3 regions of the Leptolyngbya sp. NIES-2104 genome follow, and region 1 is predicted to be linked to each of the others. Evidence: riboswitches for the same ligand, from Rfam matches in the RefSeq annotation. Region 1 holds a riboswitch; each other region holds the start of a gene.
What was found. Region 1 has a riboswitch for cobalamin ahead of cobG (precorrin-3B synthase). Riboswitches for the same ligand answer to the same signal wherever they lie in the genome.

Region 1 (4,134 bases):
TCATTCAAAGTACAAATGACCGAATTATCCACAGGCAAACGTTTTCGAGTTACGCCATTCGCGACCATTTGAGCATCGCAGAGAATTGAAGTTCCTTTTTCGAGGGCTTGTCTTCCTGCTTGAACGGCATTCGGAGACGCTTCGATATCGTTAGCTAAATCAGTCATGCCGCAAGCGTGAATGAGGCGCACTGTGACATGAGCTAAATCCGCAGGTAAGCGATCGAGGTTTGCTTCTGCACGAATGATCGAAAAGGATTTGCGATAGATGTCGTCGCCGTTGCGAATATAGTCAATCATGCCGCGTGTTAATAAGATGTGCGATCGAGGAAATCTCTGTAGCTGGAATCGGCTGATCTGTTAATAAGCGATCGCCTGCATAGATTGAATAAGCTTCAGTTCCTTGAATGGTCGTTCCAAGTAAGGTAAGCTCTGCGGGACTCGGTTGAGCACATCCTTTATTACAACCTGTGATATGAATGTTCATGGGATGTTCTAGAAGCTTCATAAGTTCAAGGGCGTGAATTTGAGTGTGTGTTTCTGAAGCTGCACATCCTGGTTTTCCAGCACAAGCTACGATCGCTGAATCAATCGGATCAGTCGATAGCTCTAATGCTTTGATTTCGCTCAAAACTTTTGCAGCTTGTATGGTTGGAATGTCGGGAAGCAAAATAGACTGCCAAGGAGTAAGCCTAAGTTCCCCTGAACCGTAAGTTTCTGCTAGTTGAATCAATCCTTTGAGTTGCGCGATCGACATCCACCCCAGCTTTAATGCAATTCCAATGTAAGAACGTTCAGATTGTTTCTGAGGTTGAATTCCTAAATGCTGTGATTGTGCCTCTGAAATTGAAGTATTTGAAGGGTTAAATTCAAAAGGAACCCGATTCAAAAAGCCTTCAATTCCCCATTCTTTCAACAAATCGCGCATTCGAGGTTTTTTCTTATGCGACTGTTGAACATACTCTAAATAAGCGTGTGATAAAGCTGCGATCGCACCTAAACAATCAGATGTTTCTACGTTCGTTTCATAAAACTGTCGATTGCTGCCGAGTGTGAGCTTGAATCGATCGCGGCTGATTGCCGAAAGCTGAATTTCATTGTATCGATGCTGCCATTGAGATCCAGATCTTGCCCCAATTCCAACTGTGCCGCCGCCATCAATCCCGATACTAAACTTTGGAGGTAATCCAATCAGTTCTGGTGTGTTCTGAATGTAATCATCGATCGCTTGAACAATCGATCGCACATCGATCAATTCGCTTGGATCAATGCCTGCGGTCGGGCTTGTCATTATATTTCGCAAATGATCCAACTCAGGATCTTTTGCCGCCAGTCCGACCGATTGCAGCATTGTATAAGCTTCAGAAGTCGGAATCGATCGCACTGCGCGGAATTGAAGATTTGCCCGATTGGTGACTTGAATGTTTGAAGTCTGCCAGCGATCGCTCAGTTCTAAAATTGCGATCGCTTGTTTTCGATTCAAGATTCCACCCGGAACCCGAATCCGAATCAAAGTTCCATCTTGTGCAGGTGTCCCGTAGAATAAACCAGGACAAGGATTTGATGCCGCCAACCAACTCATGAATACGCCTCATCTCCGTGGATCGCAGAGAATCTCATCGACTTGCTCAGGTTGGCATTCTGACTCGAACGATCGCCGCTCATCACAGTTGCGCCACAGTACCGGATTCGCACCGGACTTCCCCAATCCTTAGCCCATGCAGCATATCACACTCGATTGCCACCCGTTTCGATCGACAAACCTTTCTTAAGAAACGTGACAGTTAGAGATGTTCGAGCCGTCTTCGTTTGTCGCAACGTCCCGCCCTGAAATTCGCTCTTAGTCTACTTCAGTAGACTTTCGTCGGTTAGCCCGAAATTCATTTCAGGGCGGGAGACAATCGAAGCGAAAGAACTTTCAAATCTCTTTCTACGATCGACGCTGACCCGCGTATCGACTGCCGACTTGAGCCGGGATATCTTCAGGTAAAAGCGTTGTCAATGTCTCATCACTGAGTGAATTTAACACAGCCAATCGATTCGCCTGACGTTCGATCATTCGCTCAAATAAATTCCGTACAAGTCTTGCATTTCCAAAGTTTTTATCTCGATTGACGTACAGATCTTCAAAGATTGATCGTAGTTTTTCTCGTGCGTCATTCGATAACTTAAAGTGGCTTTTACCGCACATTTTTTCTAAAATTGCGAGTAATTCTTCAGGCTTATAGTCATTAAAATAAAAATATCGATTAAACCGCGATTCTAAACCTGGATTCGACTCGATAAAGGTTGCCATTTCATCGGTATATCCTGCCACGATTACGACTAAGCGATCGCGATAATCTTCCATGCGTTTGAGCAAAACATCGATCGCTTCTTGCCCAAAATCTCGTCCTGATTCTCCTGGAACTAGCGCATAGGCTTCATCGATAAAGAGAACTCCATCAAGCGCAGAATCGACCAAATCATCGACCTTCTTCGCAGTTTGTCCGACATATCCCGCCACCATCCCTGAGCGATCGGTTTCGATTAAATGACCTTTATTTAGAAATTCGAGTCCGTGAAAAATTCGGCTCATCAATCGCGCAACCGTTGTTTTTCCGGTTCCTGGAGGTCCACAAAACACCGCATGAAGTGAAACAGAAGTTTTTGCTAAACCGCGATCGACTCGAATCTTTTGCACTTTGAGAAAATTCGCCAGCGTTTTCACTTCTTCTTTAATATTTTCCAGTCCAATCAAATCATTCAATTCAGAAAGTGCCTCTTCTAAAATTTGTTCAGGGCTTTCAGTCGATTCTATTCCTGGAATTGAAGCGAATCCTGATTGATAATTTTCTAGTTTTTGATAAGTATGAAGTCGTTGCCAAATCTGCGAAAGTGTTTCTAAATCTTGTAGATCTACTGAGCCATCAGATTTAACGATCGCTTGAGCAAATTTATAAACGGCATTAATTACTGTACCTAAATAATTCGTTCCCTTCTCTTCATCGAATCGATTGACGATCGAAGGTAATAAAAACGTTTCAGACTGATCCTGAGTCAAGTCTAAAATAATTTGCAGCGTGATCTTTTCATATTTCGATCGCTCCGGAGTTTCCCAAAGATGAATGGCTGCGTTTAATTTTTCTGCATCTTGCTTGATCAGCGCATACACCACGAGAAACGCAAGCAATTCCGGCGGTCGTACCGTTCCACGACTCCGCGCACACTGTTGAACGAGTCGAGCCAAATCCCGCACTATCACTTCTGCAAATCGAGCATCCAATGCCAACAGCGGCGAAACTGCTTTGTGAAGCGCGTTTGCTTCTTGCTTTAAAACTCTAGAATTCATGACTAGCGGTTTTATCCTACAGAAAACCTTTTTATTATCTGTGACTTGATAATAATAATCGCCCATCGAGATAGGTAAACCGTAGGAATTAATTTTGGCAATCGTAACCGACGTATGGAATTCCGATTCGATATTGTGCTTGTGGATTACGATCGCAGATTTTCCCCTGAAGTTTCACCTGATTCGGAAAATCGCGCATTCTTAAACCCGGAGCGATCGCCCAAAACTGCTGTACAGATGGAATCTTCGAGGCTGCAACTTTCTGCCAAAACGCTTCATATCCCTGAGTCCGAGAAAAGAGCGCAAAAACAGGCTGACAAGGTTGTAATCTCGCTTCCGTTTGAATCGCTAAAGCAAATCCTAAACCCAAAGCAATATCTTGAAAATCGTTGTAGCTCATTGCAACCGCCGCACAGTTCGGAGACAGAATATTTTGAGCAACGCGCTCCGGAGTGTATGGCTTAAGAAATACCAAGTTAAAAACGACAAAAATACAGCTTAATGCACCCACAAAATACAGCAAAATTGGAGATTCAAATTTTGACGGCTGCAACTTCCAAAAGCAAGCTCCAATCAGGGCGCAAACTGCCGGATAGTAAATGAAGTTATAGCGTGGAACTTGTGTGATATCTTTGCCGAGAATGTAGACGATCGCTAAAAATTCGATCAAAACCCCGACGACAAAACTCACCAAAATCAACGTTTCCCAGTGTGTTTTTGGATCATTCCAGAGCATTTTTAATCCTTTGACCACACACCAAATCATCCAACCTGCAAACAACACCATCGCGATCGCACTGAGCA
Region 2 (4,134 bases), 3.0 Mb from region 1:
CGCCTCTTGCTTGCTGTGCAAACTGCAATTCGGTCACAACATCAAAAAACAAGAAGACAAATCGATACATTAACAGTAATAGTTCAGTAATCAGCGTTGGCACCCGTAACTGTCGAAACAGATTCAGCAAATCAGTGAATGGAATCGTAAACAGAATGAACAATAAACAAGACGTACAGGAAAGCGATCGCATTGCAATCTGGAATGCTTGAATGATTCCACTGCGGCTGATGAATAGATACCCGCTTCCAATTGCAACGCCTTGAAGTTCGTCATTCTGAATAGCTGCAATTTGATCAATCGCAACTGCATTCAGCACCAAAGCTGGAATACTGGTTAACAAAAAGATTCCAGCTACGGCTAACAGTTGAAAATAGACTGGAGCAGGAATTCGCGCATAGGCGATCGTCCAAACCGCCAACCAAACCATGATAAGAAACTGTGGAATCGGATGCACAACTAGCGCAATCATGAGAACTACGATCGCGAATCCAAATTTCTGCACAGGAGCGATCGGGCGCAATCGATTCTGATAAGCATAAACATCCAAGTGATGATGCAATTACTTCTGCTCCCGTTTCTCAGTTCTGCCTCGATAGCGCCCAATCACAAAGCCAATGACACCCGCCCCTAATGCGGCTTGTGAAGCAAACAATAGACTTTCGACTTCTGTACTTGGCGGTTCAAAGAATGGTTTAAACCAAGGCTCATATCCCGGTTTAAGTTCCCCGATCGCAGTTTCAGCCTGACCATCTGATCCACTAAATTCCCCTTTAACAAACAAGAGCGGAAAAACTGCTAGAACAATCACCGCGATCGCTAATCCCCAATTTTGCAGCTTTGACGATTTCATGATTGCTCCTGCTTGAGTAGATTCAAAGTTTCCAAATCTTCCCGTCCGTAAGATTGCAGCCAATTCCACACCAGAACGGTGAGCAATCCTTCACTAATTGCCAGTGGCACCTGAGTCACCGCAAAAATTCCCGCAAACTTGAGAAATGCAGCGACGAACCCCCCTTGTGCGGCTGGAAACGCCAACGCTAACTGAATCGAGGTCGTGACGTAAGTAAGCAAATTTTCCAAAGCTGACGCACAAAAGATCGCGACTTTTTGATGTCCAGTTTGCAGAATCAAATGATAGACCCCGTACGCCACGAAAGGACCTACGATCGCCATCGAAAACGCATTCGCTCCTAATGTGGTCAGTCCACCATGCGCGAGTAACAATGCCTGAAACAGCAGCACGAGTCCACCCAACACCGACATCACCGACGGACCAAACAAAATCGCACCTAATCCAGTTCCAGTCGGATGCGAACAACTCCCCGTCACCGATGGAATTTTCAGCGCCGATAACACAAAGGTAAAGGCACCCGCTAACGCCAGTAGCGGTTTAAGTTGGGGATTTTGTCGCGTGATGCGTGTCAGCGATCGTACTCCCACGACAAAAAATGGAATCGACACAACCCACCAAAAAATCGCCCACTCGACCGGTAGAAACCCTTCCATGATGTGCATCGCATGGGCAGGAGTGGGAGAACCGATAATCAAATAAGAACTTAGCCCTACGATTGCAGTAAGGCGCAATAATTTATGATGTTTCACTGAGTCTGTACCTCGCAGACGGTTTGATAATCAATCAGCATGGCACGCTGAGCGGCTTCGGCGGGCATTCTGGCTCAGAGAAGTAATCTCATCACAGTTGCGGGACAGCGGTAGCTTTGCACTACTCTTTCCCCGTTACCTCTAGCGACTGCTTCCCGCTAGAACCGATGCAAACCTCAGCGTACCACCGTTGAGCATTTTGCTCAATCTAACCGTTACTCACTGCAACATCGTTTCAATCCGGTTGATCCTCGCTCTTTTGTGGGGCACGTCCAAATAGATGCGTGAGGCTAGCAAATCGATCGCGAATTTCATCGCTCAACAAATCAGAGCGATATCGCCACCCCCAGTTTCCTTCTGCTTTTCCAGGTGCATTCATTCGGGCATCTGTTCGCAGTCCCATCAAATCTTGCAGAGGAACGATCGATAAGACGGCAACTGAACTCATTACCAATCTGATCAAATCCCAATGAATACCTTGATCACTAATGCAACCGAGATAGTTCCACAATTGACCCCGCTCATAGTCTGAAAGGCTCTCATACCATCCGATCGTCGTATCGTTATCGTGGGTTCCCGTGTAGACAAGACAGTTACGCGGATAGTTAAAAGGGAGATAGGGATTGCCCGGATCAGACCCAAATGCAAAGTGAACAATCTTCATCCCAGGAAACTCAAATTTATCTCTGAGTGCTTCAACCTCTGGAGTGATCACGCCTAAATCTTCTGCAAGGATCGGTAGCTTTCCGAGCTTACGATCGAGCACCTCAAAAAACAAATCCCCTGGAGCTTCAATCCAGTTACCGTAAATCGCGGTTTCTTCACCTTGCGGCACTGCCCAGTAAGCCTGAAAGCCTCGGAAATGGTCAATCCGAATCCAATCGACTAAATCGAGCATTGCTTCAAAGCGTTGTATCCACCATTTGAAGTCGGTCTTTTCGAGATAGTCCCAATCATAGATAGGATTGCCCCAAAGTTGCCCAGTCGCACTAAAGTAATCGGGTGGAACACCTGCCATCAGTTCAGGATGTCCGGTTTCAGGATCAAGTCTGAAGTTCTGAGAATTAGCCCACACGTCTGCACTATCATGAGCGACATAAATCGGAATGTCCCCAATGATTTGAATCCCATTTTCGTTTGCATGTTGTTTGAGCTTCATCCATTGGCAGAAGAACTCATACTGTAGAAATTTTTGATAGTTAATCTCATCTTGTAAGCGGGCTTGGGCTTTCTCGATCGCATTCGGCTTAAACTGCATGATTTCTGGTTCCCAGTCATACCAGCTTTTACCGCCGTTCTCATCTTTTAGCGCCATAAACAGCGCATAGTCTTCGAGCCAGAATGCTTTCCCAGTGCAAAACTCAGCAAATTCTCGCTGCTCAGACGGTTGATGTTTGAACGCCTCATACGCTTTTCGCCACAGCGGAACTTTGGTTGCATACACGCGATCGTAGTCCACCCCGTTTTCCCAAAAGTCCGGTAGATTGTAGAAATCGGATTCTTCTAGCAAACCGCGATCGCGCAATGTCTCTAAGCTAATGAGCAGCGGATTGCCTGCCATTGACGAATACGACGCATACGGCGAATTTCCATAGCCTGTAGGACCGAGTGGTAAAACTTGCCAATACTGCTGACCACTGTGCACCAAGAACTCGATAAACCGATGAGCTTCGGCTCCGAGTTCACCAATCCCAAATCGACCGGGAAAACAGGTAGGATGCAGCAAAACGCCGCTCGATCGCTTCAAAGACATAGAATAAACACGAGGAAAAGGCTTTTGGAACTGTAACACAAGACCGAAAAAGCCAATCTCTGCCGAAAGAAGAATCAAGATTCGTTCACACAATTTTTTATGGCTCATCGCAATCCTGCTCCGACGGTTGACATCATTATCGAACTCGTCGATCGACCCCACCGCCCGATCGTGCTGATCGAACGCCTCAATCCCCCCCACGGCTGGGCAATTCCCGGCGGATTCATCGATTACGGCAATTCAGCCGAAAAAACAGCACAGCTTGAGGCGCAGGAAGAAACCGGACTCGAAATCGACCTGGTTGACCTGCTGGGTGTGTATTCTGATCCGAACCGGGATCAGCGCCAACACACGATGAGTATCACCTATATTGCAACCGCGATCGGTGAACCCAAAGCTGGAGACGATGCGAAAAATGTTCGAGTTATCGACATTTGGCAGATCCCGAAGAATTTATGTTTTGATCACGATCGCATTTTGCACGATTATTTACAGTACAGAAATTATGGAATGCGACCCAGAGTATGAAAAAAGTGATTCGGACTGATGCGGCTCCGGCTCCGGTTGGACCTTACAATCAAGCGATCGTGGCTCAAGGATTGGTATTCGTTGCCGGGCAAATTTCGCTTGATCCAGCAACTGGGGAAATTGTTGGAGCCGGGGAAATCGTCGCTCAAACTGAACGCGCTTTGACGAGCATGAAGGCGATTCTGGAAGCTTCTGGATCATCGATGGCGAACGTCGTGAAAACCACCGTGTTCCTAAAAGACATCAAT
Region 3 (4,134 bases), on a different contig from region 1:
AAAATAGACGGCTCGAAGCTGGAATTGCTTTGCTCAATGGAGTGAGTTTAGCGATCGTTGCGATCCTTCTCGGACGAGAAGCGATCGAGCATTTACAAAGCCCTGAACCAGTACTGGGCTTACCATTACTCGGCGCAGCAGGACTAAGTTTGATCATCAACGGTTTGAGTGTTTATCTATTGCACAATGATCATCATCACGATCTGAATTTACGCGGTGTGTTCTTGCATGGGGTCGCGGATGCGGCAAGTTCCATCGGGGTAATGGTCGCAGCTTTAGCGGTGTATTTCTTCAATTGGGTTTGGGTCGATGCTGCGATCAGTTTACTTGTTGTCTTGCTAATTTGCCTTAGCACGATTTCTTTGGTAGGAGATAGTTTACGAGTTTTGAGGGGTCGCTCTTGATGGACGTTGCCGTCTACGTCGAATACTAGACCCAACCAGTAGACCCACAGCAATCAGACTCGTGAAATAAACTAATCCGGTCAATCGAACTTGAAGCGGGGGTGCGACTCCTTCAACGTCGATCGTTTGCTCAACTTGGAAAGGTTGGAACTTCCGAACCGCATCAGAACTAGGGGAAATTTCCACCTCGACTTTGTGCGGCGCACCATCAAAAAATTGCTGCTGCCAGCTAAATTGTCCAGCAGTTCGCCCTTCATAAGCAAAAGCAATCCAGTTATTTTCAAGTTGAGTTGCTGTCACCTTTAGCTTTACATCTGAGACAGGCTGCTTAGTTTGAGCATCAATGACATTCACTTGCAATCGAGCAGGCTGACCGACGATCGCGCTTTTGTCTCCAGTTAATCGCATCTCAAGTCCTTGAACTTGTTTGACGGCTGGAGCATCTGATTTCGGGGCAGATTCAGTCATGTGTGACATTGGCATCGACATCTCGGACTGAGCCATTTCTGCGCTGACGTTGACATATAGAAGCGCTGCGATCGCAACTATCACCGCTCCACTCAGCAATAATCGAACTCGCTGTGGCGCAATTTCTCCAGGCTGAATCGATTGCCGTCCACCGATAATCCAGCCACCGACTAAGCCAACTGCAAGTAAGACAGCAGCTAAAATCGCGAAATTCCGGTACTTAATCCAGTTCTCAGGAATCGAGAGCGTTAGAGTTTGCTGAAAAGGGGTGAAAGCATTGGTGCTTTGTGGAGTCACATCGACCAATAATTGGTAAGTTCCGCGAATTGGAAAGGTCTGCTGAAGCTGCAATTTGCCTTGAGGCGAGATCGCATCAATGTCGAGTAGCTTTGTGCCTTCCACGATCGGGAAGTCGGTTGTAAACCAGGGAGTTTTAGACGGTGTGAGAATCTGTACGCGGATTTTGGCATTGGTCAAAGGTTGCCCCGCTGCATCAACCGCTTCAAGCGTCAGACGTGCAGGCGGTTCGTTGATCTCTGCTTCTGCCTCAAATGGAACGAGTTGATTGAGTGGCGGATCAGTCGTGAGGCGAATCGTCGATCGTGGAGTTTGAGAAAATCCCATCACTCCATAGAACATCAAACTCATTAGGCAGATCGCGCTAATGAACGCAGAAAGCTTTAATTTTGGCATTACGACCTCACAAGTGTTATTAGTGACAAGAAACCATCAACGTGTGATGTCGAAGCGAATGTACCTTGTCGTGAGCCGCTGGATAAGTCGTAAAGTAAATCGTCCAGAGAATTAAAGCACAGAGCGAAACGTAAAGCGTCGATTGTACGGGCGTAGAAAGCGTGAAACGAACAGCTTGTTGAGAAAAAGACGGATTCGATCGAGTAATCATTCTGTACCTCGCAGATGAATAGGAACCTTGAGAAATCGGCGGGCATCCTGGCTGATCAATCTGAAATTGACTTACAGTTGCGGGACAGCGTTGGACTTGCACCAAACTTTCCCCTTTACTTCTGACGGCTGCTTCCCATCAGAACCGATCGTGTTTGTCACTTTACCGCGTTTTTGACGATCGCCTCGCTTTTTTAACCATTTTTACGGTGGACGATTGCGATCGCTCCTATCTCTCTCAAAGGGCAAGCCGCCATCTCCATCATTCAACTCTTTAGAAGCATGAAACTCGATCGCGCTGTACTTATATTTTCAAGCAGTGCCGTTAAAAAATGAAAGAAAAATGAAAGGCTTTGACTTGAGATGGTACTGTTAAAAAATGAAAGAAAAATGAAAGGCTCAATTTATGTCACTTTCTGAACATCGCCCTAGTTTGCCAGAGGTGCATCGCAGCATTCCAGTTCCAAACGCTAAAGGTTTTTGGCGTAAATTATTAGCCTTTGCGGGACCAGGGTATCTCGTTTCCGTTGGCTATATGGACCCTGGCAACTGGGCAACTGACATCGCAGGCGGTTCAAAATTTGGCTACACGCTGTTGAGCGTCGTTTTACTCTCAAACTTGATGGCGATTTTGCTGCAATCGCTTTGTGTGCGGTTAGGAGTCGCAACGGGAAAGGATTTAGCTCAAGCGTGTCGAGACTACTTTTCTCCTCGAATCAGCTTTGTTCTCTGGGTGTTGTGTGAGATTGCGATCGCGGCCTGCGATTTAGCCGAATTGCTTGGAAGTGCGATCGCGCTTCAACTTCTATTTGGATTGCCTTTGCTTTGGGGCGTATGTATCACGGCATTCGATGTTTTGGCGCTGCTCTTCCTACAAGGCAAAGGCTTTCGATATGTGGAAGGGTTAATTATTCTATTAGTTGCAACCGTTGGGATTTGCTTCGGTGCAGAAATTCTGTTTTCTCGTCCTGATGTCGGTGGAATCTTACAAGGCTATATGCCAAATCGTGAAATTCTGCGGAATCCTCAAATGCTTTATTTAGCGGTCGGGATTCTTGGCGCTACGGTAATGCCACACAATTTGTATCTTCATTCTTCGATCGTTCAAACCCGCAATTGGCAATCGACTCCAAAGAAGCGTTGGGAAGCCATTAAGTTTGGAACCATTGATTCAACCGTTGCCCTTTCGTTTGCGTTGTTCATCAATAGCGCGATTTTGATTGTTGCTGCCGCAACCTTTCACAGTTCTGGAAATCAGGATGTTGCAGAAATTCAAGATGCCTACCAACTTCTTTCACCGTTATTAGGGGTCAGTGCTGCGAGTGCTATTTTTGGGGTTGCATTACTGGCTTCTGGACAAAGTTCGACTTTGACTGCAACGCTGGCGGGTCAGATCGTGATGGAAGGCTTTCTACAAATCAAGCTGCCACCGTGGGTACGCCGTTTAGCCACTCGCTTGATTGCGATTATTCCAGCTTTGATCGCGATCGTCTTTTTCGGTGAACAGAGTACTGGCGGATTATTAGTTTTTAGCCAAGTCATTCTCAGTTTACAGCTATCGTTTGCGGTGATTCCGCTGGTGATGTTTACCAGCGATCGCAAACTAATGGGCGAGTTTGTCAATCCGCGTTGGCTTAAAGTTACAGCCTGGGCAGTTGCAATTCTAATTGCCGGATTAAACGCTTGGTTATTGATTCAAACCGTAGCGAACTGGATACAGTAATCTTTGTGGTAATTGCTACCTCAGTAGGGTTTCACGCGAATCATTTAAGTTTTAACCAGCCGGAATCAATATTTCATCCTGATTTCATCTTCGAGTGAAACGATAGAAGTAAGCTTCTCGATTGAACTGAGCGATCTGAATTACAGTCTTAATTTATGGGATGTGAGTGCAGGTTACGCCTAATTCAAACAGAATTTTACTCTGATGAAATATGAAAATTGCCTGTGTATCTATCTATGACCCCAAGCGGGAGAAAGATTTTGGCGTTTACACCCATCACTGGATTCCAACGCTCGAATCGCAGTTTGAATCCGTTGACTACATTCACAACTTCAGGCATCCGCTGACCTATCCGACGATCGTTGCGAGAGCAGTCTACTATAAAAAACTGTTAAAGAAGTACTACAGCCCTCGTACTGATGCGATTTTGGTTCGGGATCAAGGACGACAACTTAGCCGCAAACTCTCGAAACTGAACATCGACGCAGTTCTGAGTTTAGAAAGTCCAGCGGCACAACCGATCGCCTACGTTGACACAGACAAGCCGATCGTCTTTTGGGAGTCTGGCACATTTGCGGCACTGGTCGATTTCTACCCGTACTACCGCAGAAGTACCATGTGCGATCGAACCTTCGA

Region 2: it holds a riboswitch for cobalamin, as region 1 does, so the genes downstream of both, NIES2104_RS06715 (energy-coupling factor ABC transporter permease) here and cobG (precorrin-3B synthase) in region 1, are expected to answer to the same signal.
Region 3: it holds a riboswitch for cobalamin, as region 1 does, so the genes downstream of both, NIES2104_RS27355 (CbtB-domain containing protein) here and cobG (precorrin-3B synthase) in region 1, are expected to answer to the same signal.

What each region holds. Positions count from the first base shown of each region.
Region 1 is NZ_BBWW01000001.1:4,426,756-4,430,889, reverse strand. It holds gene NIES2104_RS21130 (precorrin-8X methylmutase) at 1-299, opposite strand, end outside; gene cobG (precorrin-3B synthase) at 292-1,581, opposite strand; cobalamin riboswitch at 1,613-1,752, opposite strand; gene NIES2104_RS33550 (AAA family ATPase) at 1,930-3,330, opposite strand; gene NIES2104_RS21115 (glycosyltransferase family 39 protein) at 3,419-4,134, opposite strand, start outside.
Region 2 is NZ_BBWW01000001.1:1,466,342-1,470,475, forward strand. It holds gene cbiQ (cobalt ECF transporter T component CbiQ) at 1-562, opposite strand, end outside; gene NIES2104_RS06710 (energy-coupling factor ABC transporter substrate-binding protein) at 563-853, opposite strand; gene NIES2104_RS06715 (energy-coupling factor ABC transporter permease) at 850-1,605, opposite strand; cobalamin riboswitch at 1,647-1,789, opposite strand; gene malQ (4-alpha-glucanotransferase) at 1,841-3,466, opposite strand; gene NIES2104_RS06725 (NUDIX hydrolase) at 3,458-3,886, shown strand; gene NIES2104_RS06730 (RidA family protein) at 3,883-4,134, shown strand, end outside.
Region 3 is NZ_BBWW01000002.1:1,013-5,146, forward strand. It holds gene NIES2104_RS27345 (cation diffusion facilitator family transporter) at 1-404, shown strand, start outside; gene NIES2104_RS27350 (hypothetical protein) at 378-1,565, opposite strand; gene NIES2104_RS27355 (CbtB-domain containing protein) at 1,585-1,776, opposite strand; cobalamin riboswitch at 1,796-1,940, opposite strand; gene NIES2104_RS27360 (Nramp family divalent metal transporter) at 2,182-3,498, shown strand; gene NIES2104_RS27365 (glycosyltransferase family 4 protein) at 3,710-4,134, shown strand, end outside.